DNA from 4 places in the Paenibacillus sp. VTT E-133280 genome. Region 1 is predicted to be linked to each of the others. Evidence: riboswitches for the same ligand, from Rfam matches in the RefSeq annotation. Region 1 holds a riboswitch; each other region holds the start of a gene.

Region 1 (4,709 bases):
GCGTCGGTGCCACGGTCGGCGTTGGTGCTACGGTCGGTGTTGGTGTTGGTGCTACGGTCGGCGTTGGTGTCGGTGTCACGGTCGGCGTTGGTGTCGGTGCAACGGTCGGCGTTGGTGTCACTGTTGGTGTCGGCGTCACTGTTGGCGTCGGCGTAGGAGGCGACTCTACCCCTTCATATGGATACCAATGCATCTGCACACCACCAGCAAATCCTTTCGCAATCAATGTCCCATGCAGTTCTCCGGAATTATAAGTTACTTTTGCAAGCGGAGCTAGAATAGTTCCTTCTATTGTTAAACTTCCAATGTTTACAGTGCTAGCTTCATAAAAATTAAATAATACCTTGTTAGGGCTGCCTCCCCAAATTTGAAAGCTTGGAATTTCAACTGAACTTCCGCTAACGTTAACGATAACTGTGGCGTTATTTGCAATATTAAACTGTAAGCCATTAGCACCAACGAAATCAGCAGCACTTAGATTAAGAACGTTAAATGATTCCGGAGCATCAATTGTTATTTTCCCATATTCCTTTTTGAAAGTTCCGACTGTAGCAAGTGAAGAGAATTCATTAGAACGTCCAATAAGATATTGCTCTTCATAATCAAAATCAATAGGTGTCCCTTTTCTCGCTGGTTCTTTAAGATCTACACCGTTTCTGATAAAAATACCACCATGAACGGATGCTCCATGAACAGTCCCATTAGTAAAAGTGATGTCATTGCCAGCAATAAGGACATCTCCACCTGGATTATCCTTGGATACGCCGTAATTCTGCAAAGTAATATTACCTTTGGCCGCCAGGCGCCCGTGAACCTGATCATTAGATTGATTGAAGTCACCAAGGATAAAAGTATTAAAATTTCCTGCAATGCCTAACACAGGTGTAGGAATATACGGAAGCACAGGCCCTGCCGCACTGACCAAATAACCACCTCCAGAAAGCCCACTACCCACCATCAAAATCCCCGCTATTACTAATGAGAGCAACGGTTTCATTCTTCTTTTCAAAATGCGCACCTCCTAAAACTATGATTTATAATTAAACAGAATAATTACCAGAACTCTAAAGAACCTAATAACAAAAAAAGACCGCCAAAAAAGAAGTAGAATTCCCTTCTCATGGCAGTCGGACGGTCATAGTGTCTTTTAGACACTTTAGACTCCTGAACTTTGCGTCCCACCCTTTCAGGCGGTTTGCTATTATCATGATTATATATGTATAGCCTTTGCAAATTAGAACTAGTAGCTTAAGCATCCTATTAAATAATGGTCTATGACTTTTAATACTTTGGAACTAACAATAGTTTAGCGCTCCATCCCCACAATTGTCAATCAATTCCTTTTGATATTTACACGCGTAAGCAAGCACAAAAAAAGCGCCAAAAGGCGCTTCACACAAAGGTTTTCCTTCAATTTTAAAGTAACTTTATCCAACCTAATATCGATATCCATAATGGAATACTTAGAATCAAACCAAATACCATTCCACGGGCGAGACTTCCTTCCTCTTTCATCCAAATTCTCCCTTTATATAAGTCTGAAGCATTAATTTTTATTATTACAATTTTAATATATTTTATTCTTTCTAATTTAGTTGTGAATTTAATCACATTGGACTAGCTGTTTAGAAATACCATTGATTATTTTTGGAATATCGGGGTAGAATACGAATATACGTTCCCATTAGGGGTGATGAGATTCATGCATAGAGCTGAAAGCAGGGACAATATGCTGGTGAAATCTTATTTATTGCTTCCGATGATTTTATCAGCTTTCGAACGGGACTCCGCCATTCTATCTGCACATTTACGAACACCCGCCCCCTATCTGGAGGTTCTTGAAACAGCCGCAGCAGTTGCTACAACAGATTTAAGAGATGTTCGTTCAGAGATGAGAAAACGGGGAATCAAGGTTTATGAGCAGAACAGACTTAATGCAGGGATCGAAGCCAAATTTATATGTCGTGGATACCATGAACGAATGCTGCTATTAAACGACATTGTCGCTGCCCAAGCTGCAATTCATATGCGCAGATATCTCGGTCTGGATATTTCATCTTTCAAGAGCTATGAAGAGCAGTATCAGATTAAGTAAAGCCGCGTAGAGGCTGTCCCCCCCCCATTTCCATTAGCGAACAAAAAAATAGGCCTTACCATGGGAGTTGGCAAGACCTGAGAGATTTATACCACAAAACACTGGGGGGTGTTTGGTGTCTTCAATATAAACCTTGAACCTGAAAATAAGATGATGCTCACATGAAAATTACATTAAAAACATCAATTCGTCGCTTAGACTATCCGCTTGACACTTTTGATTTCCAACCAAAGATGCCCACTTCGCCGACAGAAAAACCGACCGATGGATAGTTAGCCACGAGTGCTTTGAACTAATTGTTTTAAAATGATATAGTGGGTTCGTTGCTCGCAGGATGACTTGATAGCTGGTTGTAAAACATAATAAAGTCGAGACCTGAGTACGGAGAAGCAATAGGCGTTTGCCTTTTCGTTATATTTTCTGAAGGAGGGTAATAGCCCATGAGTGATGAAATCTGTATACCACCTGGCATTCACCAGAAGGACACTAGCTTCGGCTACACCTTGTCTATCATTAGTGGTAAATATAAAATGACTATTCTCTACTATCTCTCTGAAAACAAGATCGTGCGATTCAATGAACTGCAACGAGGTATCGGTACAATACCTTTTAAGACGTTAAGTGTTATGTTGAAAGAACTGGAAGCGGACTGTCTCGTCAGGCGCGAGGAATTCCCCCAGATTCCCCCTAAAGTTGAGTATTCCTTGACTGAGAAGGGCCAATCGCTTATTCCGGTGCTGGATATGATGTGCACTTGGGGAGAGAAAAATTCCGTTCCAGCCGCGCAAGAGATAGCAGTACCGTTTACGATTTAGCGACGACTTATGACAAAAGCAGCATTTCCATTAATGAAAATGCTGCTTTTTGTTTCAATTCTAATTACATATTATCGATAAATTCAACATAGCCTTGCGAACTGATGTCCAATTTTTTTAAATAATCCGTACTTCCTACCGTCTCAGATTCCGTACCATAAATGGCATAGAAGGAACGATAATCAGCGCTGCAGTAAACAAAAGTCGTGTCAAAGGGAGATAAAATACGGTCAAGCCCGTAGCCGAGTTTACCATCTTCACTGAAGTCTTTTTCACTTCCTCCGGCAGTTACAGCTAATGCGATTTTACGATTTCTTAATTTATCACTCTTCGAGCCCTATGCCCATCCGTAAGTAAATACTTCGTCCAGCCACTTTTTAAGCTGAGGCGGACTACTAAACCAGTAGACAGGGAATTGTAAGACGAGCTTATCATGCGCTTCAATTAGTTGTTGTTCCTTTTCCACGTTGATTTTTTCATCGGGATAGGCTTTGTACAGCTCATGTACCGTATATTTGTCTGGATATTTATGGAGTTCTTCGATCCAGCGTTTATTAACAACGGATGTTTCGATGTTTGGGTGCGTAACGACAACAAGTGTTTTCAATGGTGTATCCTCCATGTTTGAATCAGATTTAGGACTTGAGTTATACCTCCCATCACGCCATCGCGTAAGTATGCACTTTTAGTTCACGTACTTACCTTAAGGTAAGCATTGCAACCTGTCTGCACGTATATTGACGTACAGTCTTCGGGGCGATTCTCATCTTCGGTGTACACCCAAATATCACACAAGAGAGACTGGTTCATTCCATCATCAATGTTACACTGGATACTTATTCACATGTTCTCCCCAGCTTACAAGAAGCAGCCCTTCGAGGGATCGGCGACTCCATTCTTGAAACGTGCAAAGAGGTCGGGATTACGAATGATCCCTCACTTTACTTGAGTAAAGGTTAGAAGGATGTTAGAAGATAGGTGATTTCAAGACAAACGGCGCGGTTCGGGGATCCCCGAAAACCGCGCCGTTATTCCATTCTTAGAGATGCTGGTGAAGGAAATTGAACCCCTGGGCTACACCAGATTAAGGCTGATATAACTCTGTGGAAGCACATCCTCAAGCTCCAAACAAAACATCCTTCTCATTTTATAGCAAGATAGTCTTAGAAATAATTACAAGGAGGATAAACAGTACCAAGATTGCACCGGTAGATGTAAAGGCTCCTCCGATACCGCCACCATATCCGACACCACCAAAGCCAGCAATATTTTCGCTCATTTTAAATTTCCTCCTTTGTATTTAAGTTCATCTTAGCTTATGAAATCCACACTATAGTGCTTGGGTAAATAGGTAATTAGATATCTATCCATTTAAAGCCCCTACCGTAGGCAAAGATTAGAAGGATGTTAGAAAATAGATGATTTAAAGACAAATGGCACGGTCCCGAAATCCCGGAAGCCGTGCCATGCGCAATTCTTAGATATGCTGGTGAAGGGAATTGAACCCCCGGCCTACGCATTACGAGTGCGTTGCTCTACCCCTGAGCTACACCAGCTTAAAGCTGATTTTTCTGTCAAACAAAAAATATTATACAACTTCCACCCAGAAACGCAAGCCTATTTCTCTCTATTTCCCTGCTCTCCCGAACTGCTATTCCATCTGTAGTTTACGCTCCACAGATTCCAGCTTTCCACGGCTAGTAGAGGGTTTATCTCGGCGGTCGTCTATTTTAAGTGAGGTAGAGACACGCTCTGCACCTGCGGCAAAAGGAGACTCGTGCAGCGCCTCGACTGCAGCA
Region 2 (9,164 bases), on a different contig from region 1:
AACGTGGCCGTGAAGGAGGCTGGATGCTTACTGAAGGGTACCGAACCTCCCTAACGGGAATGAAGCCACAAGAGATTGGTTCACTGCTTCTGTCCACTGACGCATCTATATTGAAGGATCTGGGGATACAAGACGATTTCTCTTCCGCTGTTCTCAAACTAGAAGCTGCATCCTCACACCGAACTAGTAACCCAGCACATCACCTAAGCGAGCGTATTCATATTGATGGTGCTAGTTGGCATCCTTCAGATGAGACTTATCCGTTCCTTTCTGTACTGCAGGGAGCACTTTGGGAGGACCGTAAAGTTAAAATCACTTATCTCCGGAGTAATGAGACTACAGTCCGTTTCATTGATCCTCTTGGGTTGGTTGCAAAACGCGGTGTATGGTATGTCGTAGCCAAAAGCGAGGATGAACTAAGAACCTTTCGTGTGTCCAGATTAGTTAACGTTGTGGAGACTCATGAGGGGTTTAAAAGACCTGATGACTTTGATTTAAAACAGTACTGGGAAGAGTCCACCATGGCCTTTAAAGCAGCACTGCCAAAGTATCAAGTAAAGCTAAGGGTTAGAACATCTGTCTTAAAAGAATTACAGCGAGAAAGATTCGTCTCTGTCCAATTGATAGAGCCAACCAGCAATGCAGAGTGGGTGAACGTAGATGCCGAATTTAATACGATCGAGTCTGCCTGCCGGATAATCCTTTCTTTTAGTCCCTCAGTTATTGTACTTTCACCACAAGAACTTTTAGAGATGGTAAAGTCTGCTATCACAAAAATTTCCGCTATTTATGAGGATTTTTGACACGAAATCTAAAGAACTACTCCTAAAAGAAGATTTATGTCAGTTCTTACTATAGACCAATCACCTTTAAATCCCATATAATAACACCAATACATAATATTAATAAGGAGGACATTATACCAATGAACTGGATGCATAAACTTCCGTTAAAACAAAGAATTGTTGCCGGATGTTATCTCATTGCCGCACTATTTGCCATTCCTGTTTTAGTTACTTTTATGATCTTAGGCAACATTATTTTGGGTATTGTTCTAATCGTTGTTCTTGCTGCTTTAACTTTACCCGTGGCCCGCTTTATCGAGAGAACGCTTACATCTTCTTTTGATGACATCGCGAATGTATCTCATAGTATTTCTAAAGGGGATTTTACTAGTAGAGCTGACGAGAACGGGTCTATGGGGGACGTAAGTCGTTCCTTTAATACTATGATTGACAAGCTCAAGAAGATTTTGACAGAAGCATCGCAGATCACGCGCCAGGTTATGGATGCAAGCCGTGGAATCGAAGATAAGAATCAGAACTTGAAAATTGTCATGGCACAGGTAGCCTCTTCGTCAAATGAGCTAGCTCTTGGGGCAAATGAAATATCTACGGATATCGCTGAAATGACAGAATCTATTAAAGATATTGAGAATAAAGTCTCCAATTATACGAACTCAACGAAAGAAATGAACAGACGTTCAATACATACATTAGAACTAGTTGAACAAGGGCGCCAATCCGTAGATACTCAAGCTGAAGGCATGCGCAAAAACATCCAGGCTACTCAAAAAGTAGCGGATACTATCGAGGCCTTGTCTCATAATGCTCGCGGAATAACGATGATCACAAAGACCATCACTGAGATCGCTGAACAGACTAACCTGTTATCGCTGAATGCCTCCATCGAAGCAGCACGTGCCGGAGAACATGGTCGAGGATTTGCAGTAGTCGCACAGGAGGTCCGTAAGCTTGCCGAAGAATCAACGGCTTCAACAAAGGAAGTCTTTGGTTTAGTTCGGAGCATTGAAACTGATATTAAACAAGCGATTGACAATATCGCTATCAACGAAGAAGTCGTACAGGTACAGAATGAGATGATCACTCAATCTGCTCATATCTTTGCTCAAATTGTACAAAGTGTGCAGTATATTACCGAGCAGATCTCTTCCTTCTCTTCTGAAAGTGATCTTATGCTGGAAAGTGCCTTGAAAATCTCAGGTGCAATAGAAAATATATCTGCAATCACTCAGGAAACTGCTGCTGGCACCGAAGAAGTATCGGCTGCAATGAATGAACAAATTAATGCCCTGCAGTCCGTCGCAGAAGAAACTGAGAAAATGACACAGGCCGTATTTAATCTACAGAAAACGATCCATATCTTCAAGTTTTAAACAACTTGCATAACGAATAAACCAAGCCATAAACCGTCCTCTAAGTTTGTCTTAGGGGACGGTTTATTTTCTATTATTTCATAGGTTTGACAAGACTTTCGTCAAAATTCGAGTTAATTTGCGATAATATATTGACAAAGGATGATCCCAAGGAATATATTGTAAAGGAAAATTCTTCTTATAAATTTTAAATTAATATAGGCAAAATCTTCGAAAGAGGATGACGCAAAACCATGGATCTACAGCCTCATTTTTACTCTGAGGCCATGATTGCCAGGTTGCTAAGGACCCGGGACGGCTGAACTATTGTTCAGTCTTTACGGCGATTTACGCCACCAACCTGTGCCCTTTTTCGGAGCACAGGTTTTCTATTTTTGAGTTTATTGATCAATCAGAACACTTCGAAAGATCAATAACATAATAAATATTAATCAACTTGTGAGGTGTATCTTTTGAAGACAGTCGCAGATTATATGGCGGAAGCACTACGTAACCTCGGAGTGACCCATTCTTTTGGGATCATTGGTAAATCGATTTGTCCCGTAGTTCTTAAGATGGTAGACTATGGTATTGAATTTATTCCAGGGAGACATGAATCCAGCTCCGGATTCGCAGCAGCTGGATACGCGCTGAAAACTGGTAATCTAGGCGTAGCATTTGGTACTTCTGGTCCAGGCGGAACTAACCTACTTACAGCAGCAGCACATGCGAAAGCCAACAACTTGCCAGTGCTGTTTATTACGGGCCACCAATCTATTAAAGAGCTTGGAATCCCCCAATGTCAGGACTCTTCCTCTTACTTAGCTGATTTAGCGGAGATGTTCAGACCTGCCACCTTGTTCAGTAAACTTATTGAACGCGGTGATCACTTTAGTACTATTTTTAATCATGCGATTTCAATTGCTCTTAACCAACGTGGGCCTGTTCATCTTTGTGTGCCGTTTGATGTACAGACAGAAGGATTGGAAGAGTGCAATATTGTAATTCCCGAACGCGAATCTCTAGTAAGTCTAGCGAATATCGACAGAGTAGTTGATGCTATCAATGCCTCAAAGAATCCTTTGATTATTGCGGGTAAAGGGGTCAATCGATCTGGGGCGCATAGCCAGCTTATTCAGCTCGCTGAAACTTTTAATATACCAGTAGTAACATCACCTGGTGGTAAAGGGGCTATGGTTTGGGATCACCCACTCTATCATGGTCCTATTGGTGTTGGAGGTTGCACCCACGGGGATGACCTGTTGAATAAAAGTGATCTATTTATAGTTCTAGGATCACGATTAAGTGATATGACCGTCTGTAACCTAAAACGGGAGAATCACCCGACAACATTAATTCAATTTGATATTGATCCGACCTTTGTTGGAAAAATCTTGTTCTCCAAAACGATACCAGTCACTGGTGATCTACGTGATAACCTAGTGTGCTACCTAAATCATATTGATCCTAATCATATTACTAAACGTGAAGCTATCCCTTATGTAGATTATTCAGAAGAGCTTCCCAGTCTGAAGAATCTTTCCCTTGCGTCTATTATGAGCACGATGAGTGATCTGATTCCTGACAATAATACAGTATTTGTTGATGACGGCAGTCATGGATTCAATGCTGCTAAATGGTACAAGGTTAAGAAACCAGGCAGTTTTGTATTTGATGCTTATTTTGCTTGCATGGGTAATTCTATCGGTATGGCTATTGGTGCAAAGGTTGCAGCTCCTGAAGAAACTGTCTTCTGTATTACAGGTGATGGCTGTTTTATGATGCTAGGTACAGAAATAAACACCGCCGTCTGCAAAGATATCCCTGTCATCTTTATCGTAGTAAATAATAAGCAACTCGATATGGCGCTTAAAGGGATGGAAAAAACTACTGGCCGTATTGATGGAACGATATACGAAGTCCCAATGGACGTTGTGAAATTTGCCGAGTCTCTAGGAGCGACAGGCTACAAGTGTGAGACTGCGGAACAATTCTCGACTGCAATTAAGGACGCCGTTGCTCTTAACCGTGTTGCAGTTATTGAATTATTAACAGACCGTGATGAAGTCCCTCCGACTGCACACCGTACTTTGAACCTAAATTAGGAGGCTCACTATGAAAGATAATGTTAACAGTGGTCTGAACCACTTCACGAATCTCTCAGGAGACTATGGCGCTAAAGCACTAGCTCCGATTAAGGAACATTTCCCTGACTTGGCAGAATTCATCATGGGTAATGCGTATGGAGATATTTTTCAACGCAATACCATTGAAGCTGACTGGAAGGAAGTCTCTGTTATTTCTGCTCTAATTGCAATGGGCCAGTTCGATCAATTAGGAGTTCATTATGTTATGGCTCTTCGTGTAGGAGTTACTGTAGAACAGCTCAAAGGGATTCTACTACACTTAGTACCCGCTATAGGGGCACCTAGAATCATCACAGCCTTTAATATTCTTCTTGAAACCATAGAAGAGATCCAATAAATAATAATTCGACATAAATATACACATTTCGTCTTTATTATTGTGATTTAAGAAGATAGATTACTATAGGAAAGATCGAACGTGGAGATAAAGTTCTGTCCTGGACAGTGGGCGCTGGATGGAAAAACGTAACATTTGTTATTGAATATCAAGCGTTACAACATAAAAAGCGGCAGGCCAAGGATTAACCTTATGGTATTCTCCCCTCATGGTTGACAGTGAAAAAAGAGCACATGGTATCATGTGTTTAACACAGTCGACCGGAGGGGATTTTTCATGGCTAAAAAAGGGCAGACGTTTACGAAGTATTCAGAAGAGTTGAAGAACGAGGCGGTTCGACTTCACTTAGAGGAACATATGAGCTATTCACAGATTCTAGAAAAACTCGACATCAAGAGTGATGCTCAGTTGGTGAGGTGGATACGTAAATTTAAAAGTGGGGAGACCTTCGAGGACCGACGCGGAAAAGGTGGAAGGAAACATTTTGACAGTAAAGATGAAGAAATCGCGTATTTGAAGGCACAGGTCGAATACTTAAAAAAGCTCAATCCCAATCTACATGGGGAGGGAAGTTGGATACAAATACCCGGTGCCAATCCATTCAAGAAATGAGCGAGCGATACCCCATTGTTTGGTTGTGCAAACTGGCTGGATTGTCCCGGGCTGCATACTACAAATGGAAAAAGACCTCTGACCTGCGGGAAGCACGCCAAGAGAAGGATGCGAACCTTAAGGAACATATCTTAGCCATTCATCGGCTACGTCCTGCCTATGGCTATAAGCGAATGCGTACAGCGCTTCGCAAAGAGGGGTTTCCCGTAAACCATAAGAAAGTTCGCAGGTTGATGAGAGAGCTAGGCATCCAATCGGTGATACGCAAGAAACGCCCGTTTGCCGGGCGTAAGCCTTCTGTCTTATTTCCAAACGTACTCAACCAGGAATTCACAGCCCACGCTCTTCAGCAAAAGTTAGTCACGGATATTACCTATATCCGTACAGGCCACGAATTTGTCTACTTATCTGTAGTGATGGATCTGTACAACAACGAGGTTGTGGCTTGGAGAATCTCTGTCCGTAATGACTTGAAGCTAGTGGTAGATACTGTGAAATCTCTTCAAGACTCAAAGGCTCTGCTGCACTCTGACCAGGGCTTTCAGTACACGACTCGGACGTATGCCCAGGTTTTAGAGGACAAGGGTTTGGTCGGTAGCCACTCCCGCCGGGGGAATTGCTACGACAATGCTTGTATAGAGTCATTCTTCTCTCACCTAAAGACCGAAAAATTGTATTTGGAGAAACCCAAGAATCTTGAAGATGCTGAACATTTGGTTAAGGAGTACATCCTTTATTACAACAAGGAACGCTTCCAGAAAAAACTCGGCGACCTGTCTCCGGAAGAGTACCGGAACCAGATCGCCGCTTAAAAGGCTTCTTTTTTACTGTCTACTTGACGGGGCTATGACCACTTAGCTTGCCGCTTTTTATGTTGATCTGGTCTTTAGGACTCGCTAGCAAAGAATAACCCCTTTTCAGTTAGCGCACACCTTATTTCATCAAGCCCTTTTGGTCCCATCCCATGGAGTGCCCGAAGTGCAGGCTTTGAAAGTCCACTCGGTAGATCAGATTCTGTTCCGTTAACCATGGACATATGCATCTCCCTGATTACTGATATCTTTCATGTTTTTCCCAACCCATGGTACGCGCTACAGCGTCTTTCCAGGCGTTGTAACGTCGTTCACGCTCATCTATACCCATTTCAGGTGAAAAAACCCTCTCAGCTTTGTTAAAGCTTTCTAGTTGTTCTCTTGTCCAGACTCCTGAGGTTAATCCAGCCAGAAGTGCTGCCCCCAGCGCAGTCGTCTCCGCATATGTAGTTCGAGTCACTTCACTCCCGAGGATATCAGACTGGAACTGCATCAGCAAATCATTACGAACAGCTCCCCCATCTACACGAAGTCCGGTCAATGGCATGCCTGCGTCTTTTTCCATCGCCCCAATTACATCTCTAGACTGAAATGCTAGCGACTCTAACGTTGCTCGTACCAAATGTGCCGAGGTCGTCCCTCTTGTCAGACCGAAGACTGCTCCACGTGCGTACATATCCCAATAAGGTGCACCTAGTCCAGTAAAAGCAGGAACGACCACAACCCCTTCGCTGTCCTCCACTTCCCGCGCTTTGTCTTCTGAGCCTGCTGGCTCCGCTATGAGGCCTAGCCCCTCCTGAAGCCATTGTACAGCCGCTCCGGCTACAAACACACTGCCCTCGAGTGCATAGTAGAGTTCATCCCCCATTCCCCAAGCTACAGTGGTCAACAATCCATGACTGGAGACTACAGCTTCTGTACCTGTATTCATTAGAATAAAGCATCCAGTTCCATATGTGTTTTTGGCACTTCCGGGTTCAAGACAAGTATGTCCAAACAAAGCAGCCTGCTGATCTCCCAATACAGAGTGAATAGGTATTTCTGCCCCGAACCACTGCGCATCTGCTGCTCCAAATTCACTACCGGACATTCTCACTTCCGGCAGGATGGAGCGGGGTACACCAAGCTCTTCCATCAGCTCTTCGTCCCAGCAGCGCTTATGTAGATTATATAGCATTGTACGCGAAGCATTAGTTACATCAGTAGCATGTACAGCTCCACCAGTAAGCTTCCAGATTAGCCAGCTGTCTACGGTCCCAGCTAGTAGATCGCCATTATTCCCCCGCTCTCGTGCGCCGTCCACATGATCAAGAATCCAGGAGAATTTAGTTGCAGAAAAATAAGCATCCACAACGAGTCCAGTCTTGCTAGCAATGAGTCCCTCTAATCCCTTATTCTTGATCTCTTCACACAGCTCTGCAGTACGTCTGTCCTGCCACACAATCGCAGGATAAATCGGCTTACCCGTTGCTCTATCCCAGATTAGGGCCGTTTCCCTCTGATTTGTAATTCCAATAGAAGATATTCCCTGAGGTGTTATCCCGCCCCGAGTAATCGCATCTCTTGCAGCTGCAAGCTGTGACGCCCAAATTTGCTCTGGGTCATGCTCCACCCAGCCAGGGTGTGGGAAAGATTGTTTAACCTCGTATTGCCCTTGTGAGACGATTCTAGCGTCCTTATCGAACACTATGGCTCGTGAACTAGTAGTCCCTTGGTCTAAAGATAAAATCATTTGCTGGCCTCCCAAGCATAAACAATGAGATATGTTCCACGATGAACAAGATTAATGTGTTTGTTTCAACAAAAAGCACCTCTGCTGTCAGAGGCGCTATCACACATTGTGTTTGGAATTACTGTTTTTCGACAGGAAGTCTTAGGGTAAAGGTTGTACTTTCGCCCAACTTACTGGAAGCTGAAATGGTTCCGTGATGCGACTCAACAATATTTTTAACAATCGCAAGCCCAAGTCCCGTTCCACCTGATTCTCCCCGTACACGTGCCTTATCGGCTTTGTAGAAACGATCAAATATATACGGCAGATCTTCCTGCGGAATGCCGACGCCTTCATCCTGAATTTTAATTTCAAAATAGCGACGCCCTTCTAAGACACAAGTTCCTGTATGAACTGTGATCTTCTTGCCACCCTGCGTATGACGAAAAGCATTATCGAGCAAATTGGTTAAGACCTGCTCAAGCTTATCTTCATCCGCCGCTTTAAGAACAAGAACATCGCTGTCTTTATTTAGCTGCAGATGAATATCACGCTCTTTCGCACGTACGGAAAATTTGCGATACACTCGTTCCAGCAGTTCGTTCACATCTACTTCTGCCTTCAACATATCCGTATGTCCAGCTTCCATTCGCGCAAGGTCGAGCAGATCCTTTACAAGACGTCCCATACGGAGTGATTCATCATGAATGACCTGAATCAGTTCACTGCTTTCCTCTGGTGAAGAAGCCATACCGTCAAGTAAAGCCTCACTATAACCTTGCATCATCGATAACGGAGTCCGAATCTCATGAGAAACATTTGCCACGAAGTCACGGCGCATTTTCTCGAGCCGTACCTCTTCAGTCACATCACGCAGAACAGCAACCACCCCACGAATGCTTCCTTCAGAGTATAAAGGTGCCATATGCACTGACCACACGCCCTGCCGGACATGTACATTCGAGCGCTCATCGCCGCCTTGCTTCAACGTGCTCAAAAATAAAGGACGCAGGGGAGGTGGAACATTACTCTCAGCCGTTTCCGTATGAGGTTCAATGTCGCTCTCTTGTTCCCACTCTAAATCGCTCCAGCTCTCAAGTAGCGATTGACCATGCGGATTGGTCAGAATAATCTGGCCTAGGGTATCAAAGGTGATTACAGCATCACTCATGCTACGCAATACACTGGATAGATGACCCTTTTCATGGTGCAGACTGCGAATATTCTCTTCCAACTCCTCAGCCATATGGTTAAAGGAAGTTGCCAATTGGCCAATTTCATCGCTTGTGACAAGCGTCAGCCTTGTTCCGTATTCACCACGTCTAATGTTGTTTGCAGCCTCGATGACACGTTGCATCGGTTGAGTGATCTTGGTGAACAAGAACAATGC
Region 3 (9,164 bases), on a different contig from region 1:
ACATTAAAAAGAGAAACAAAACAGCCTTGTTCTGTATGTAAAGAGACATACTGAACAAGGCCGCTCTGTTTGGATGCTTACTCGATCATAAATCTCCCAACCGTCTCATTCATCATTTCCGCAATATTCGCCTGGTGCTCAGAAGAAGCAGCCACATCTTCAAACGCTTGTAATGTATCTGAAATGTGATTGCGAATGCCGCTTACATTGTCTGCAGACTGTTGAGATACTACGGCAACATTCGTCATCGCTTGATCTACCTCTGCCATTGATAACTTCAGTCCATGCATTGAAGATACCATTTCACCTGTGATCTCATGAAACATATCGGCATCATTTTTATATTGCATACTTACTTGCTCGAAACTCTCATAATCACTTATCACCGTCGAATCGATAAAATCCAATAGCGCTTGTGATTGAGAGGACACATTCTTAAAAGCATCTTCCACTAGCAGTGTCATTTTCTGAATTTTCCCCACCGATTCCTCCGACTGTACAGCAAGTTTGCGTACTTCATTAGCAACTACAGCGAATCCTCTTCCCTCATCCCCCGCTCTTGCTGCTTCAATGGAAGCATTTAAGGACAATAGATTCGTTTGGGCTGCAATCTCTGAAATATACCCGGCTATCTCTCTTACTTCATTAACAACTTTCCCTGCCTCGATCGCGTGCATAATGGAATTTTGTTTCTCAGCATACAAACTTGTCGCATATTGAATCGATGCCACAGCCTTTTCCTTCGCGGAAGCTGCCTGTACCAGAATTTCTTCAGAGGTGTGTAGTGCTGCTCCTGCCTTATCACTTAGCATATCTGCATTGGAGATAATCTCTTGTACTGTTGCATTTACCTCTTCTGTTGTAGCGCTTAAAGATTCACTTCCAGAAGCAACCTCTTGCGAGGAATTATAAATTTGATCCATTGTAGCATTTACTTCCTCGACCGTTGCAGATAATTCTTCGCTAAGTGCACCTAACTCTTGTGCTGAAGAAGATACACTAGCTACGATGGTTTGTACTTGCTCTGCCGAATGATTAAGCGACTTCACGATTCGACCAAACTCGTCTTCTGTATCAAACTTTGCTCTTTGAGTCAGATCCCCTCGACCAAATGCCTCTGAAAATTTCAGGATAGTGGTTACTGCTCGTGAGAAGTATCTTCTCAAAGACAAAAATGAAACGATTGAAATCAAGGTAACTAGAAAAGCAATAACGATATTGATCGTAAGTCCTTTTTGAAATAGCTTCTTATTCTGAACATCTGCATTTTGGGCGCTTCCTAAGTTCATTTCAACTAATTTTCCAAGGTCTCCATTTCGTTCCGTATTTAACGCTTCAAGATTAGAGATGATATCTTCAGCAGGATCATATGTAGGGGTATTTAGCATCTGTTCAAGCATTGGAATCTGAATTTCCCGATACTGTTTCGTTAATGATAAAATCTCATCATAAATCTCCTTTTCGTTTGGAAGGGAACGTGTTTCCTCATACTTACTCAAAAGTTTATTATTAGTAGCCTGAAGATCGACAATTTTCTGATAACTCTCTTGAAGTTCACTTGAATCATGACTAACGATCATCTTATTCGTTAAGGTTACTACTTCATGATTATTAGATTCGAATTTCCCAAGTGCATAGACTGACGTAAGATCGTTCTTATACATACTTCTAGAGTTTGTATACATATTGCTGAAATACACACTACCAACGATTGCAATGATCAGAGCACTTACTAGTAGTACCATATTAGTAGCAGTAATTTTAGCGACGACGGTCCAATTTCTCATTTTCTTCATGATTTGCACTCCCTATGTACTTTTAATTAGATCTTCATATTCTTCTACTGGCATTGGTTTCGCGAAATAATACCCTTGTGCGATTTCACAATCCACTTGTTTCAAAAAATTAATTTGCTCTTCTGTCTCAACTCCCTCTGCCACAACCTTCATATTTAAATCCGTAGCTAGCTTGACCATACTGGCAATTACTATTTTTCCTGTCTCATCATTAGATTTACTCATTAGAAATGCTCTGTCTAACTTAATGACATCAGCAGGGATAAATTGCAATACATTTAAGGAACTATAACCTGTCCCAAAATCATCGATAGCTATAGAAAATCCTTTACGTTTCAAATCCAACAAAATATCTCTAATATATTCTAAATTTTGGAATACAATAGACTCGGTCAGCTCTAACTCTATCAAGTTAGCAGGTACCTGGTACCTATTAATAATATTCGTCAAATGGATCAGGAACTCATTATGGTATAGGGTTATAAGCGATATATTTACTGAAATCGGAAGTGGCTGGATTCCTTCCTGGATCCATTTACTCAACATAACGCATACTGATTTAAACACCATTAAATCTAATTTTACGATAAAGCGATTCCTCTCAAATATCGGGATAAATACTGCAGGGGATATAAGTCCCTTCTTAGGATCGTTCCATCGAACCAATGCCTCAGCGCCATGAAACCTATTCACTCGCAGATCCATTTTCGGTTGTAAATATACTATAAATTCACCATTTGTCATCGCAGCATCCATCTTTCTTACGATGTCTTGCTCTTCGTGCATCTGCAATAACAATTGTTCGTCAAAGAAAGTGCATGAGCTCTTGTATCCACCTTTAATGGACTTACAAGCAATTCCTGCTCGGTCAATACACGTGAGGATATCGCTCTGACGATCATCTACACAGTAAATTCCACAATTGATCACTAGCCTAAACCCTTCTTCATTTCCAAACGTATAGTAGCTCATTTGATCAGTAAGTACTTGTATGCGGATGAATAATTCCGCCTTACTATCATACGAAGTGAAAAGAATAAAACGATCCCCCCCTAAGCGCCCAATGACATCCTCCGCTAATGTGTTTTCTGTTAAGCTATTGGCGACTTGAATCAAAATGCTATTTCCTTCATGAAAACCTACAATTTCATTTATGTATTTAAATTGTTCAATATCAAATTGCAACACAGCAAACTTTGTATTCATTTTTTCTTTAAGTAAATACTGAGCATCTATAACAAATTTATTCGTTCTAGAAAGATGTGTTAATTCATCCTCAAAGGCAATCCTCTCCATCTGTTTCCTAATTTTGCTCTTATTCAATAAAATGTTTGCAAATATGATCAATAATAAGACAAACATGATTACACATAATAAAAAAGTCGCCTGGCTCATTTGAGTCGCTTTAGCCATGATTACATCTTTCGGTATCACGGAGAGAATATACCAGTCCTCAACCCCCTGAATGCTGGAATAACCAACCATTTTGCAATCTCCATTAATCCAAAATATTCCTACCCCAGATTTTTTTGCGGTTATGTTCTCTTTAAAGATTTGAAGTTGTTTCTTATTTCTAGCATCAAGACTTATACTTTCAAATATGTTATCTATCGACTTATCCGCTTCGGGATGCTCCGATTTGATAATGACTTCTCCCCTTTGATCAATGATTTGAGAATATCCATGACCATTGAAGAAGGAAACTCCAAGAGCATCATAAAGTTCTTGTGTATATCTGCTGGCAGATATAGCCCCCTTCACTTCACCTTTAAACTTAAGTGGGCTGTTAATCGTGATAATTTCTTTATTGGAGATCTTATCTAAGAATGGATCAGAAATACTGCTAATACCCTGCAGCGCTTTTTGGAACCCTACTTCATCTGATACATCAAACATTGTCCCATCCGATGCGTAAGCTTTACCATCTAGGCTGTTGATGCTAATTCGTATAAAATTATATTTTTTATCAAAGTGATGCAGATATTTTTTGGTCTTATCCCAATCCATATAATTGATTTCCGAAATAGAATCAGCAATTCCATCTAAAGAATCTAATCCACCCTGTATCATATTTCCTAGTGATTTACTCGCATGTATCGTAGCTTCTGATGTAGCAGTAACCGCTTCTTGCTCATAAGAGTTAACAGTCCATTTTATAAAATAGTAAGAACACCCCCAAAATATCAACGCTGCCATTATTACGAGGCCTATCATTCTCCATACTCGAAATTGTGTCTGATCCATGTATCTCCCACCCTTTTGCCCATAAATTGATTTTATTATCAGAAATAAGCAGTAAAAAGCCGTTACCAAAATGATAACGGCTGCATATGCATCAAAAAATAAGAGTAAAAAACTCCCTCTACATGCAACCGGCTGTCATATCTATATATAGATTTAGACCCTATGGCTTTGTGTCCCTATTTTTCAATAGGTTTACCAATATTCTGTTTTACTAATTTTAGTCCAAATTACTCTATTAAAAATAGGCTACCACCAAAAGACCTATTTCCGCTGTGATTTAATTTTTCAGAATGGGATTTTTTTCACAAATATCAATGTTAACTTTAATATAATATTCATTAATGTAAAGCAACAATTCTGCGAACAGTTATAAAATTACCAAAGCCCAATGTAACATTTAAATATGTCTCATTGGGCTTTATTTCTCAACACATACTAAGTCTGTCTTACAAACGCATAACGAAGAACAGCTTCTTCTAAGATATCAATCCCCATAATGATATCATCCATATCTGTAAATTCATTAGGATGATGACTAAGTCCATCTACAGAAGGAACAAAGATAAGCCCTACTGGGCAAAGTTTGTTCATGTTCATGGCATCATGCCCTGCCCCACTAATCATCCGTTGACTCAATATCCGCTTCTCTTCACAAATGGATTCTAGAACCTGACTGATCTCATCCGATAATAGGACAGGTTCCTCCGAAATAATTTCCGTACTCTCAATTACAAGTTGTCTATTTTCTTGTACTACGGATATTGTTTGATACAAATGGTCTAACACACGTTTCCTGGATGCCACTGAAGTAGATCTGATATCAATTTTAATTTCCACTTCTCCCGGAACCACGTTCATAGCGCCATTCAAGATATCTATCACCCCTAGCGTCGCAACCGTTCCAAATTCTTGTTCGAGTTTGGCTGCTTTCTCAAGCTCAAGTGCTATTTCTGAGGCACCCAGAAAAGCATCTTTTCTCATATTCATAGGTGTCGTTCCAGAGTGGGATGCCTTCCCTGATATTTGAATATGAAGCCTCACGGGTGCAGCAATTCCAGTCACAATTCCAATTTTTTTATTATTGTTTATTAAGACAGGACCTTGCTCAATATGTAATTCAAAAAACGCTTTTAATTCTTCATTTTCTCTACTCGCCTGATCAATACTGTTATAATCCAGTGCACATAGCGAAAATGCCTTTTCCATTGTAATACCGTCTTTGTCCTTCAAAGATCTATATTTCTCCTTCTTAAATAACCCTGACATTATTTTGCTGCCAACTGTTGAAATACCAAAACGCGAGGATTCTTCACAGGCAAATGAAATAATTTCGATCGGATGATCCGTTTCAATCCCTTTTTCGTTTAGACGTTTGATCACTTCCAAAGCAGCCGTTACACCCACTACACCATCGTACTTCCCACCTTGATATACCGTATCCAAGTGAGAGCCCATTACAACGGGTGGGAGCCCTTCTATCTTCCCGTTTCTTCTAGCAATCACATTTCCGCAATGATCCATCCGGATATCTAAATCTTCAGCCTTACACATCCGCATAAAAGCACTTGTACATGTCTGCTCTTCATTGGTATAGGCAATTCTAGTGATGCCCTTCTCACCCGAGTTATATTGATTAATATTATCAAATAAAGCCTGATATCTTCTCTTTCTATCCATGCCAGTATCTCCAATCCTGAGTATTTATGATTATGCTTTCATCCAAATTCGTGAAGATATACAATAGAGGTAGCGCTAATCTTTAAAAATCACTTACTTGATGAGGTGTAATGGATAGCTATGAAGAAGACCATTATTTTTAAAGAAAATGATCAATTTACCATTAAAGCTGATTTTTATGAAACAAACCGTCCCCAAGCCCCTGCTATTGTGTACATTCACGGAGGCGGCCTACTTTGGGGGGATCGAGAAGATTTATCCGAGGAAATGATACAACTTTACACGACTAATGGTTTTGCACTATTTTCGATTGACTATAGACTAGCCCCTAGGTCAACACTTAATGACATTCTAGAAGATGTCCAAGATAGCCTTCTTTGGTTAGCGAATAAAGGGCCTCAACAATTCTCCATTGACCCCTCAAGAATCGCTGTGGTAGGAAGCTCGGCAGGTGGTTTTCTTGCGCTGTGCACAGGAATGTTCCCCCATAAGCCACGTGCCATTGTCTCCTTCTATGGCTACGGCGATATTAGTGCACAGTGGGCACTCGAACCAAGTAAATTCTACGCTGAAAAAGATATCGTCTCTAAGGAAATTGCCAAACGTTCGGTGTCCGATCAAATCATTACGAACGCAAGCGTTGATGAGCGCTTCCTTCTTTATTTATATGCTAGACAGTCCGGTAACTGGATCCAAGAAGTGACCGGCTTAACTCCTTCACTACATAAGGAAGAGCTCCTAAAATACTGTCCGATTTATCATGTAACTGAGGAATTCCCCCCAACATTGTTACTGCATGGAACGAACGATGTAGATGTGCCGTATGAACAATCTGCATTCATGAGAGCTGCGCTAGTGAAAGAAGGAGTACCGGCAAAGCTTATTACTATTCCAAACGGAGAGCATGTATTTGAAAAAGATTTCAATAACCCTGTTGTGCAAAAAGCTCTTCATCAGGTGATTGATTTCCTCCAGCTTCATCTTACTGAGTAAGTCTGTAAAAGAACAGGAAAATCCGGCACTAAAATAGTGCCGGAAAATATAGGATACCGCCTGGATTATTTCTTGTTTAATTCGTGGAAATGCGTCCATAAATGATCGCAATCTTCTCTTGCTTCCACTTTGATCATATTGACAACACTCTCATCATGCCCCACAAAATATTCACGAAGGTGGATGTCAGAGAAGCCATGCTCTTTCGCATCGTCTCTTGTGCTGCAATAATGAACTTCTTTAACACCTGACCAAATGATAGCGCCCATACACATTGGACAGGGTTCACAGGTTGCGTATATTACGCAGTCCGATAAGTCCATGGTGTCTAGCTTTTTGCATGCTTCTCGGATGGCTACCATTTCCGCATGTGCAGAAGGATCCGTATCTCTCATCATCGTATTGCTAACCGCTGCAATTACTTCATCGCCTCGAACAATCGTTGCCCCAAACGGGCCCCCGAATTTCTTGTTCATACCCTCGATCGTTGCGTCTACGGCCAATTTCATGTAATCCATTTCAAAATTCCTCCTCTAGTTTAATTAGGATGATTTTAGTTTTTTGCTAAAGATGGTATATAGAATAAACGAAACTATTAAGCCACTAAAGAAAGCAAAATCATTCATCCTAACTAGGAAGGGGATACCCTTAAGAAATGCACCTGACATAGGAAGGATGAAGCTGACTGCTAGAACAGCCATCGCAACAGGATTGTAACCATTCTTATATTCACCGTTGCTGCCTGCTGGGACATAGATATGGTCAAGATTTAATACTCTTTTCCGATGAATAAAGAAGCTTGAAAGCATGATACCCGCAATTGGACCAAAGATGGACCCGATAAAGCTATAGAAATAAAACAACGTCGTAGTGCTTTCTACAAGCTTCCATGGCAAAATCAAAGTTCCAACGACGGCTGTTAAGACACCCGCAGTCTTTACAGTGAATTTTCTCGGGAAAAGAGATGACATTTGCAAGCCAGCTGGCAATAAGTTGGCAAACACTACGAAGGCGATTGCTCCTACGTTTAGCGCAAGAATCAATACAACAACCGCGAAAGTGTTTTCAATTTTATCAATGGCATGAACGATATTGAAGATCGGTTCACCAAACGCAATTTCAGTACCCGCGATTAAAGCCACACAAGTGATGGCAAAAAGAATATAAGACAAGATAAACCCTACAGGCAATCCAATCATAGCCGCTCTTGGTGATTTCGCACGATGGGTGAAGTCAGACATATTTACAACAGGACCCGCCCAGTTAGATACCAATGCACTCACGCAAGCAATAAAGACTAGTGGACTTGAAGTTGGGTTCGCCGGTACATACTCTAAAATCGGGCCAAACCCTCCAGCAATCTTGATCGCCCACAGCGCAGCACCAATAATAAACACATACACTACCGGGGATGACCAGTTACCGAACTTACCCAGTGTTTTCATTCCCCCTAAGAACAACAGCACAGTTGCTGTCCAAAGAATTGCGTAGGAGATCATGGTCGGAAATGCTAACCCGAATAGTGTAAACCCGCCGCCTAAACTCATATAATCCGGAATAAATCTAGCAAATATAACATTTAATGATTCTGCACCTACAACGGTTGTGGTTCCAAAGAAGACTAACCCGGCAATAAGCCCCCGTATTAATGCAGGGATTATGGCTCCTTTTACTCCAAAGGAATCACGAAGCAGCATCGCAAATGGCAGCCCATACTTGGAGGCAGAATACCCATTTAAAGCATAAAATGCAGAGACAATAATGGCTGAAAGCATAACGGCAAAAAGCACCTGTGTTGTATTCAGTCCTAGGACGAAGAAACCTGCCACTGTCATATAAGACATAATATTATGGACAGCGCCCATCCAGAGTGTGATATAGTTGGACATTCCCCAGTCTCTTTGCTCAGGCTTTTTGGGCAGTAATTCCTCACCATAACCGTATGATTTGTACCTGTCATAATTTTGTTTCAATTTTGCTTGATCCATATCTACACTTCCCCTCGCTTAAATTACTTCACGATATGAGTGCCTGCTTGTTCATTCATCGCATCCTTTAAGCTTTCCGGATTCGTAATAATAACTCGCGTTCCGCTGTTCTCTAAGAAGCTTAAACTCGCCTCGATTTTAGGCAGCATACTTCCTGCTGGGAAGTGATTTTCTAGCACATATTGTTTAGTCTCATCAACCGTCATTTTGGAAAGCTCTTTTTGATTCGGCTTACCATAGTTGATGCATACTCTGGACACTCCCGTTGTAATAATTAAGGTCTCCGCATGGATTTGTTCTGCTAAAAGACTCGTTGCAAAATCCTTATCGATGACTGCATCAACACCTTGGTACGTGTTATCCTCAGCCTTCACGACTGCGATACCTCCACCACCTGCAGCAACAACGACAAAGCCCCCGTCGATTAATGACTTAATCGCGTCTTTCTCCACAATATCTATAGGTC
Region 4 (9,164 bases), on a different contig from region 1:
GTTTTGGCTGGATAGTAACACTGTACCTACAATGGGTGACTACTTCCGGGAAGCCGGTTACCAAACCCACTATAAAGGGAAGTGGCATATCTCCAATGAGGATATTATCATTCCCGGTACCCATGACAGCTTGCCCAGCTATAATTCGGTGACTGGCGTCCCTGACAGGCAGCTTGAAGAAATTTATTTACGAGCGAACCGTTTAGATAACTTTGGGTTCTCTGGTTGGGTGGGACCTGATCCGATTGGAAAAAATCCGCGAAACTCTGCTTCCTCAGCCGCGATCGGATTAAGTGGACGCGACGAGGTATATGGTGCAGAAACTGTAGAAATCATTCAAGCACTGGATCGCCAAAAAAACCAGAACAACAACGCTCCACCCTGGCTTCTCGTCTCTTCCCTTGTAAATCCACATGATATTGTTCTATACGGAGCCCTCACTGCACATTTGCCTAATTTTAGGTTTGAGGTCGAGCCTATGCCTGAGGTTGCTCCCTCTCCGACGCAAAATGAATCATTAGCTACCAAGCCGCGCTGCCAAGCCAGCTACCGGGACCTCTATCCAAAAGCCTTGCAGCCTATTATTGACCAGCCTTTTTATCGCCAACTGTATTATCAACTTCAAAAAAACGCGGACCTTCAAATGCGAAAGATCTTCGAGACTCTAACTCGCTCTTCTTTCTATGACAATACCATCGTCATCTTTACTTCCGATCACGGAGATTTATTAGGAGCTCATGGCGATCTCCATCAAAAATGGTACTCTGCCTACGAAGAATTTCTACATGTCCCTTTTCTCATCCATAATAGACGCTTATTTCCCAAATCTCAGGATGCCCATGCCCTAACAAGCCATGTAGATCTGATTCCTACTATGCTGGGGCTCGCCAATCTGGACATCACAAACCTTCAGAGCCGTATGCAAAATAGATTCAGTGATGCCCGCCCTTTTGTGGGCCGTAATCTTGCACCTCAGATACTGGGGCACGATTCCTCTGCGATTGCTGATGCCCCCGTCTATTTCATGACCGACGATGATGTGACTCGCGGCCAGCATCAGACAAATCCCTTGGGAGAACCCTATTCCTCCGTCGTTCAGCCGAACCATATTGAAACGATTCTAACGTATCTCCAAAGAAAGGGTCGGACAGAGCTATGGAAATTTTCCCGCTATTTCGATAATCCTAAGTTTTGGAGTGAGCCCGGGGTACAGGATGTCACGCTCCAGCCTGTGGAGGGAAAACCCGGTGAATGGACTACAAAAGTTAAAACAGTACCCGTACCTGAGGAGTTTGAGCTCTACAACTTAACTGAAGATCCTTTAGAAGCTCGCAACCTTGCTCACACCACCCTAGCAACAGTGCAGAGCAGAAGTATTCAGCAATGGATGAACCATCTACTAGCAGAGCAGCGGAGCCAAAAGCGCTTAACGCCTACCCAGACGGCCACCAAATAAAAGTGAGGCTTATTAGATAAGCTCAATAAAAAACAGGCGAGTCATGGTTGAATACACCACAATTCGCCTGTTTTCCTGTGCCTATGAATTTAAGGATTATTAATAAAAGAAATCAATTGCACGAGATTACCTGCAACTTGATAAGTTACCCCTAGCATGTAAGTTCCCTTCTCTTCGTTCGATAGATCTAGGGTGAACACCTCTGGATTAGCTGCCCATTCATTCATATCAAACATAATTTCTTTAAATGTCCCAGTGTTTCTAACCCCTGCTGAACTAGGAATTACTTTACTGCCATCGAGCCCTTTCACCAGATTGGTCAATTCAACTACAGGACCCTCTAATTGTGCTATCTCAATCACTTGTGGGTCGGCCAATAAGCTAGTCAGTTTAGTCAATCCTTGTAGTGGAGAGAAATCCGTAATTTCATTTCCAGCAATATTAAGTGTTTCTAAGTTCTTAGCATACTGAAGACCTTCCAAAGATTTAGCTCTTCCAGTTACGCTCGTTAACGTCGTAAGTTTATACATGTCCCCTAGCGTTAGCTGTCCAGATACGCCTAGTGCGGCCTTGATTGAGGCACTTAAATATGGGTCTGCAATCGTGATTTCTTGCTTAAGGTCTATTTCGGTCAGACCCTCTGCTGCCTGTTGTAACGCCGCTACGGCTGCATCTACCTCACTTTGTGTGACCGAAGGATTAGCCAAAGCTGCTTCTGCACCCGAGAGACTGGCCGTAAACACCGCAATACTCTCGGCTGTGAAACCTTCAAGAGAAATTGCTTTCGCCACAGCAATCGCTTGTTCCAGATCTCCAGTGAATAGGTGATCTCCATTCGCGAAATGTAGTTTGGTCCCCCCCCATGTAGCATGGTCAGATCCGTTGCCATTTCCACCGTCTGTAACGACTAACTTCAGCTCTTGGGCTCCATTAACATCTAACTCGATAAATTTCTGTGGATCTCTGGAGTTCATAAGTCCACTATCAAACTTCTTCTCTCCATCGACGAACACTTCGAAGCTCACCGAACCAACCGTACCGTACATTTGCCGATCTACACCCACATAGGAAGTGAAGTAGTCCGCGTTCTTATCGCTTAGATCGTATACAATCGTCGAGTTGGAGTGCGCTCCAATCCCTCTCTCGTAAGACACCACTTGATTGCCCTTATCTGTTAATCTCAGCGTATTGGCACTAACAGATTTGTCCTTCAAAGGTGCGGTATAGCTGTTCTGAGTAGAGTTCCAGTCGTAATCCGTCAGATACGTAAAATCCGTCATGTCTACTACGGCTATAGTTCTAGTCTTCGTGGTCGTATTTCCATCACTATCGGTTACCATATAAGTGATCGGATACTTTCCAGCTTTGTTGAATTTAACCTGATCTTCACCCGTAACCTTTACTTGAGCCGTTAAGTCACCATCTTCTGAATCCGTTGCCGAATAGCTTTCGTTTATGGCTATGGCTTGCCCTACTTTGGTGGATACAGGTTTAGGGATCGTAAGCTCCGGCGTACTGTTCAGAATCATAAACTTCGCATCCGCGAAATCACCGTGATCTGATGCATTTCCGTTACCTGCATTATCTAATACCAATTTCAATTCACTTACACCCTTCACAGGGATTCGAGCTATTTTAGCTTCCGTGCCAAATTTCATCAGTCCGCTATTATATACTTCTGCCCCATCGGCAAAGATTTTGAAGATCACACTAGAATTATTTTGCTCTGGGATATTTCGGTCAACCCCTACATATGTTTCAAAATATTCGAAATTAGCACCCGCCAGATTATACACAATTTCAGAGTTAGCATGCGTTCCTAAGCCCTTCGTAAATTCTTTGGTTATGCCATTTACAAGTAGTTTAATCGGATTGTTAGAACTTGCCTTATCCTTACGAACCACATTATAATCCGTTCTTGCCGACTGCCAAGCTGTATCACTCAAGTATTTACTAGCGCTGTACACAACGATCTTTCGGGTCTGCACAGCTGTATTCCCATCCCGGTCTGTAACTGACAGTTCGACGGTGTAAGTGCCTGTTTTACTTGAAGTGAAACCATTCGGGTTTACCTCAACGGCTCCAATCAAGTTACCATCTTCCTTATCAACGGCTATGACATCAGTCAAAATATCAAATTCACTATTCAACTTAACGAAAGTTGTCTCTTCCGGCACTGTGATGGTCGGCTTACTTGAAGTATTCGTAAACTTCGCATCGGCCCATACCGTATGATCTGAAGCATTGCCATCTGTAGCATCTGTGGTAACCAGCTTCACTTCGCGCGCACCTGTCACAGGTATTTTCACCAATTCATGCTCTGTCCCTGCCCGGAAAACATCACTCGCGAATTTCTTCTCTCCATCTACATACACTTCAAAGGTTGCAGAGGATGGCTTTCCTTTCATCGCTTGATCGATCCCGATGTAGCTTTCAAAGAAGTCATAACCTATACCCTCAATATCATAAACAACTTCAGAGTTCGCATGTACACCGATTCCCTTGGCATAGGTTGCAGCTAGCCCTTGTCGAACAAGGCTGATGATTCCACCAGAAACGGCTTTATCTTTCTTTAATTCACCCCAACCAACAACGACTGACTTGGCATTAAGATCCGAAAGATAAGCATAGTCACTCGTTACCGTAACCAGTGTTGTTTTGGTTTCTGTAACCCCTTCGTTCTTCACTTCATACACCACTTCGTAGTCGCCTTTTTGCGTTACATCAACGGTATTTGCTTTCAGGGTGACATTAGCCGTAATATCGTTTCCTTGATAGTTAGTCGCTTTTACATAGTTCATCGGATCAAAAGCTTGATTAAGCTTTAACGTGATTTGATCTTCAACAGATAACGCTGGCTTGAAGGCTTTAACCTGTACCGGCTTCAGTGAGTTCAGCTTCTTATCATAACCAACGATCTTGTACGTATAATTGATGCTGTTATCTACATTCGTATCCACGAACTGGTCAGTCCCTGTAAACCCTACTAACTTATCGTCTCTATACACCTCATAACCTAAGAAATCTTTCTTAAGATCCGTATCCATACTGAAGCTTAGTGTGTTCGATTTAGCAGTAGTGTTAGGCGTGATATTAACCTTTATCGCAACATTCTTATCTGCTATTCCTGTTCCTTCATAATGAACCACTGAATTGTTTAAATACCAGAGCTTTTTCGGTGCTGGATATTTAGCTAACTTCACTTTTGTTTCAGGATTCACAGTGAAGCCATGTCTGGCAAAATAGCTACTTAAGTCTAACCCCAGCACTTCAGAGGAGAACTCCACCAAATACTGCTGCTTGGAATTGTCGCCGTTCGGAAGGGAGACCTTCCGCTCGCGGTACAGCTTGGTCAGTTCTGTCCAGTAACCCGGATGCGCCAATTCTAACTGCCAATAGGCACCAAGCTGTGCAAATAAGCCCTGCTGATTCATAACCACTTTATTTTCTTCGATTACATATTTATATATATCACTTTCAAAAGGAATACGAGTATCCATCGAGTCCGCATAGACTGACATCAGCATAGACACCATATTATTGGTTACTTCACCATATTCTCGTTCGCCCATCGCCAAGCGATGCCCTATTTCATGATTCAATCCCCAGCCTGGATAGACTTTGTTAAAATCACCTAACATTGTCCCCACGGTTCCAAGTTGTATCCCTGTATGGTCCCCCGCTGCATACATCGCACCATAAGGCTGCATCAATCGGATATTCTCACGAATTAGCTTGGCATCATGAATCACACTACTGCCATCCAAGCCATAGAAGTCAAAGATCGTCTTCATCCAAGTATCATAGCCGGTTACGGTACCCAGCGGATCATTTCCTTGCGTAATAAACATGTTATAAGCTTCTGTCGCAGTGCCTGTGAAAATAACATGATCGCTGACCATTTCCACCACATCAATGAGCTTGCGATCTTGAACATTCGGATGCGCTGCCTTATCTTCATCTATTTTTTGTTTATAGGTGGTTAAGAAGGCTTTGAATTGTTCAGGATCTGTAATCTTGGTCATCATAGGGATCTTGGTAAGCCCCTCGAACCGGATCATAGGTGCTTTACCTTGTTCCTCCGCTGTATATGGATTGACGATATACACTGTACCGCCCTTAGTCACTTCATGTGCATAATAACTATTCGTCGCAAATTCAGGAACGGTTATTGTGTTTTTACCTGGACGCAATTTCACACTGCTAGCCCAAACGTTCCAAGCCGCCTCTTGTTGAGAAAAGACTAAAGAAGGCAATTTATCGCTCGAAGCTGCGTCCACATAAACGTTGATCGTATCTCCAGGCATTGCAACGAGACCTGTAGGCTGGTTGTTCGTACCGAAACCAATTCTCAGGTTTTCTTGCGCATGCTTTTTCATATCTCCACGTTGTTCCGCCTCAATGATGGTGCCTTCGGTTTGAATTTCACCATTCACTAGCTTCTTAGCTAAATCCAAAGAATCTTTCAGGATTGGATAGAGCGGATGTACTTTTGCCGCTTCTTCTAATTCGTTGATTGCTTCGACGCTATTATAAGCAGGAACAACCGCACTCATCGTGCCATCTGTGAAAATACCATTTACAGCTTCACTTACTTTATCCTCTGTATAAAATCTAAATTCGGCTGCAAAGGGTCTGTTGATATTGGCTTTTGTGAACTTGAATTTCAATCTTTTAAACTTCGTAGGTTCAAATTTAAACTCCAGAAAGTCATTCGTACTAGTCGCGGTTCCGCTAGATACGAGCTGGAAGGTCTCTCCCTTACTTGTTTCTGATGCATAAATTTGAAAAGCCTCTGGGAAGCCTTTGCGGTTATCTCTAGCCAGGAAAGCCACTCTATCTAATACTTTCGCTTGCGCTAACTCAAACACAACTTCATTCGTGAAGCTGTCGTCATTGTTTTTATTGGTTTCCCAGTGTGTATTCGGTTGGTCATCGAGCATGTATTCCGGTTTCGTACCTGGGTAGCTTCCGCCGTTCACCGTTACTTTTGATACGTTTGAGTTGGGCATTCTATAAGCTTCGCTATAGGCATTTTCATATGCTGTACCATAGCCTTTTAGCTTCGAAACCTTAGCCGCTGTTGCCTCTATTTGATGATTCTCCAGAAGTACTTTTGCATTCTCTATATCTGCTTGAAACTGCGCGTACAGTGGATGTGTCTGCACTTCTTGTTCTAAAGCCGTTAATTTCTCCATCGTATTAAATGCTGCGCTAACTTGACTCAAGCTGTCATCTGTGAATAAATTTTTCATTTTAGCGGATACGGCATCTTCTTTGTAAAAAGAAAACTCAGCCGCACTCGCCCAATCTTGGTTAGCTTTTTTGAAGACAAATTTAAGTCTCTTAAAGGTTGCCCTGTCAAACTGCACCTCTACTACGTCACCTGCTCCGCCTTTATATTCTCCAGAGGATACTAGCGTATAATCGCCTGCATCCGTTGTTGAGCCATAAATATCAAATTCCTGGGCAAACCCCTTACCCTTTGCGCTGGATTGTCTTGCAGCATATACAATTCTATTTAATTCAGTGGACTCATTGAATACAAAGACAACCTCATTCGTAAACGTTGAACTATTCGGTTTGCCCGTTTCCCAATGCGTACTCATATCGCCATCAATAGCCTTAGCTATAGGTGAACCTGAGTAGTTACCACCGTTATTGGTAATGGATTTAATATTCGCAGGATTCATTCTAAAAACATCATTATAAGCGCCTAGGATAGCCTTGCCGTACAGATCAAACGGAATAACTGACGCATTGCTTATTAGGTCAGCCTTGCTTTGTACTACAGTGTTCACTACAGTTACCTTGCTTACATCACTTGCTAAAGCATAACCTGCCTCACTCGAAAAGCTAGCTAACATGGCTGCCGATGTAGCGATTGCAATCATTTTTTTCATCTTTTCTACCCCCCAGATGTAATATGAATCTCTTCAATGCCTAAAAATGGGCACAAAAAAAACTACCCCGAAAGAGTAGCTTGATTGCAGCTAAAGTTGCATAAAAATTAAGACTTAATTTTTATTAAACCTTAAAAACAAAAAGCGTTATACACTCTTTGGCAGCTGGCTGACAATAGTCGTGATAACCTTAGTCCCTATAGCTTTGCGTCCCTACATTTCCATAGGTTTGCCTATGAAGTTTCGATTACATTACAAAGGTTAACATAACTATGCATCTTATTGCATGATTATTTGGTATGAAATTGATATTTGATCGACATAGGTAATTGCAATCAATTTCCTCTAACTGATCGATATTATTTATCAACTGTCCCAGACGAAGAGTGATACTTTAGGACTGGAGGAGCGTTCAACCTCCAAATAGTCGCCGAAACCAATTCCACACATCACCTGTGATCGGAATTAACCCAAAGCCATGCTCGCCAACCGCGATTAGACCATATGCCCATTGTCCAATAGCTACGGCTCCCCCAGCAATCCGTCCTATGGCTACCGCTCCAAATGCCGTATCCCCTATGGCGACAGCACCCAACGCTTTTTCGGCTATCGCGATCGCTCCTACAGCCACTCCTGCAATAGCAATCGCCCCAGCTGCGAAGCCAAGCCAGCTAAGTGCTATCGCTCCAAGTGCTAACCACATTCCTAGTGATATTGCACCCACGGATAGAACCCCTACGCTTATCGCACCTATGGAAATCAAGCCTACAGCTATATCTCCAATAGCAATTAATCCAACAGCTGTCTTCACACGAGGTCTGCTGCCATAACCCTGACCAGAGTAGCGACCTAAATTGCTGCGAATACTTACCACTGGAAATGAGGGAGAAGGCCACTGATAATCAATCTCTCGCCCTTCCCAGCCCCTGGAATCTGCCCAACGTGTGATGTATTTATGCCATTCCATATTCATCCGACCCCCTTCTCAATTACCTAAATTGTACAGCCCCGGGGCTCACCTGTAATCAGACTCTGACCTGAATTCATCTCATCCTCTAGACGGAGATCTACTCATTAGGATCACTGTTTGGGAATAGGGTCAGGTTTTCCAAATAAATATCCCTGAAACAACTGATAACCACTCTGCTTAAGCCATTCAAAGTCCTCTCTAAATTCCACTCCTTCTGCTAAGGGAACGGATTGGATTTCTAATGCCTTTTCTAAAAACTGTTCTGCTACTTTCTGCTTGCTCGGATCACTAGACACACCCTGAACATATTTCATATCCAGCTTCATGTAATGGGGTTTAAGTGCCAATAACATCTCGATTGTGCTGAAGCCTTCGCCAACATCATCTAGAGCGTATTCAAATCCCCGATCCTTGTAATATGTCAAAATAGCTTTCAAATGAGCAAGGTCATCCACTTTCTCCGTCTCAACAACTTCAAAGACAAAAAGAGAGGGATCTACGCCTAATTGATTGGCCAATTCAACTGTTGATCTTAGGCAGAACTCTGGAGCGTAGATCGACGTTGGGATAAAATTAATAAACGTTTTTTTATTTAAGGGTGCAGCACATTTTACAGCAGTCATTCTACATAACCGGTCTAAAGCATATAAACGGCCACGATTGCGTGCCGCCGTAAAGATCTCATTAGGATAGATAAGGGCTCCATCTTCTTTTTTAAATCTGGATAAGACCTCATATGCAAAAATCTCTTCCTTTGCATTCACGATTGGCTGGAAGTGACAAATCACTAACCCCTTAGTGATAACCTCATCAATCCACTCCATATCAAGTACAG

Evidence for each region. A riboswitch is a leader RNA that binds a small molecule or an ion and turns the genes downstream of it on or off. The one in region 1 is predicted to bind cyclic di-GMP.
Region 2: another riboswitch for cyclic di-GMP. It lies ahead of CA600_RS10205 (thiamine pyrophosphate-binding protein); the one in region 1 lies ahead of CA600_RS28350 (choice-of-anchor A family protein).
Region 3: another riboswitch for cyclic di-GMP. It lies ahead of CA600_RS30955 (bifunctional diguanylate cyclase/phosphodiesterase); the one in region 1 lies ahead of CA600_RS28350 (choice-of-anchor A family protein).
Region 4: another riboswitch for cyclic di-GMP. It lies ahead of CA600_RS00665 (NPCBM/NEW2 domain-containing protein); the one in region 1 lies ahead of CA600_RS28350 (choice-of-anchor A family protein).

Annotation. Positions count from the first base shown of each region.
Region 1 covers NZ_NFUX01000101.1:6-4,714, forward strand. Annotated here, with positions in the region: partial or broken gene CA600_RS28350 (choice-of-anchor A family protein) at 1-1,009, opposite strand, end outside; cyclic di-GMP riboswitch class I at 1,120-1,210, opposite strand; gene CA600_RS28355 (hypothetical protein) at 1,703-2,095, shown strand; gene CA600_RS28360 (winged helix-turn-helix transcriptional regulator) at 2,536-2,910, shown strand; partial or broken gene CA600_RS28365 (NAD(P)H-dependent oxidoreductase) at 2,975-3,517, opposite strand; gene CA600_RS31595 (YjcZ family sporulation protein) at 4,058-4,189, opposite strand; tRNA gene CA600_RS28370 (tRNA-Thr) at 4,395-4,466, opposite strand; gene CA600_RS28375 (MTH1187 family thiamine-binding protein) at 4,562-4,709, opposite strand, start outside.
Region 2 covers NZ_NFUX01000017.1:51,082-60,245, forward strand. Annotated here, with positions in the region: gene CA600_RS10195 (helix-turn-helix transcriptional regulator) at 1-803, shown strand, start outside; gene CA600_RS10200 (methyl-accepting chemotaxis protein) at 926-2,176, shown strand; cyclic di-GMP riboswitch class I at 2,367-2,462, shown strand; gene CA600_RS10205 (thiamine pyrophosphate-binding protein) at 2,620-4,260, shown strand; gene CA600_RS10210 (carboxymuconolactone decarboxylase family protein) at 4,271-4,639, shown strand; one part of gene CA600_RS10215 (IS3 family transposase) at 4,916-5,174, shown strand; one part of gene CA600_RS10215 (IS3 family transposase) at 5,174-6,063, shown strand; gene glpK (glycerol kinase GlpK) at 6,302-7,795, opposite strand; gene CA600_RS10225 (ATP-binding protein) at 7,914-9,164, opposite strand, start outside.
Region 3 covers NZ_NFUX01000049.1:35,592-44,755, forward strand. Annotated here, with positions in the region: gene CA600_RS20140 (methyl-accepting chemotaxis protein) at 78-1,796, opposite strand; gene CA600_RS30955 (bifunctional diguanylate cyclase/phosphodiesterase) at 1,809-4,040, opposite strand; cyclic di-GMP riboswitch class I at 4,161-4,247, opposite strand; gene CA600_RS20155 (Zn-dependent hydrolase) at 4,476-5,717, opposite strand; gene CA600_RS20160 (alpha/beta hydrolase) at 5,838-6,710, shown strand; gene CA600_RS20165 (nucleoside deaminase) at 6,776-7,228, opposite strand; gene CA600_RS20170 (cytosine permease) at 7,253-8,698, opposite strand; gene arcC (carbamate kinase) at 8,722-9,164, opposite strand, start outside.
Region 4 covers NZ_NFUX01000001.1:147,747-156,910, forward strand. Annotated here, with positions in the region: gene CA600_RS00660 (sulfatase-like hydrolase/transferase) at 1-1,456, shown strand, start outside; gene CA600_RS00665 (NPCBM/NEW2 domain-containing protein) at 1,546-7,359, opposite strand; cyclic di-GMP riboswitch class I at 7,517-7,603, opposite strand; gene CA600_RS00670 (hypothetical protein) at 7,772-8,326, opposite strand; gene CA600_RS00675 (EAL domain-containing protein) at 8,440-9,164, opposite strand, start outside.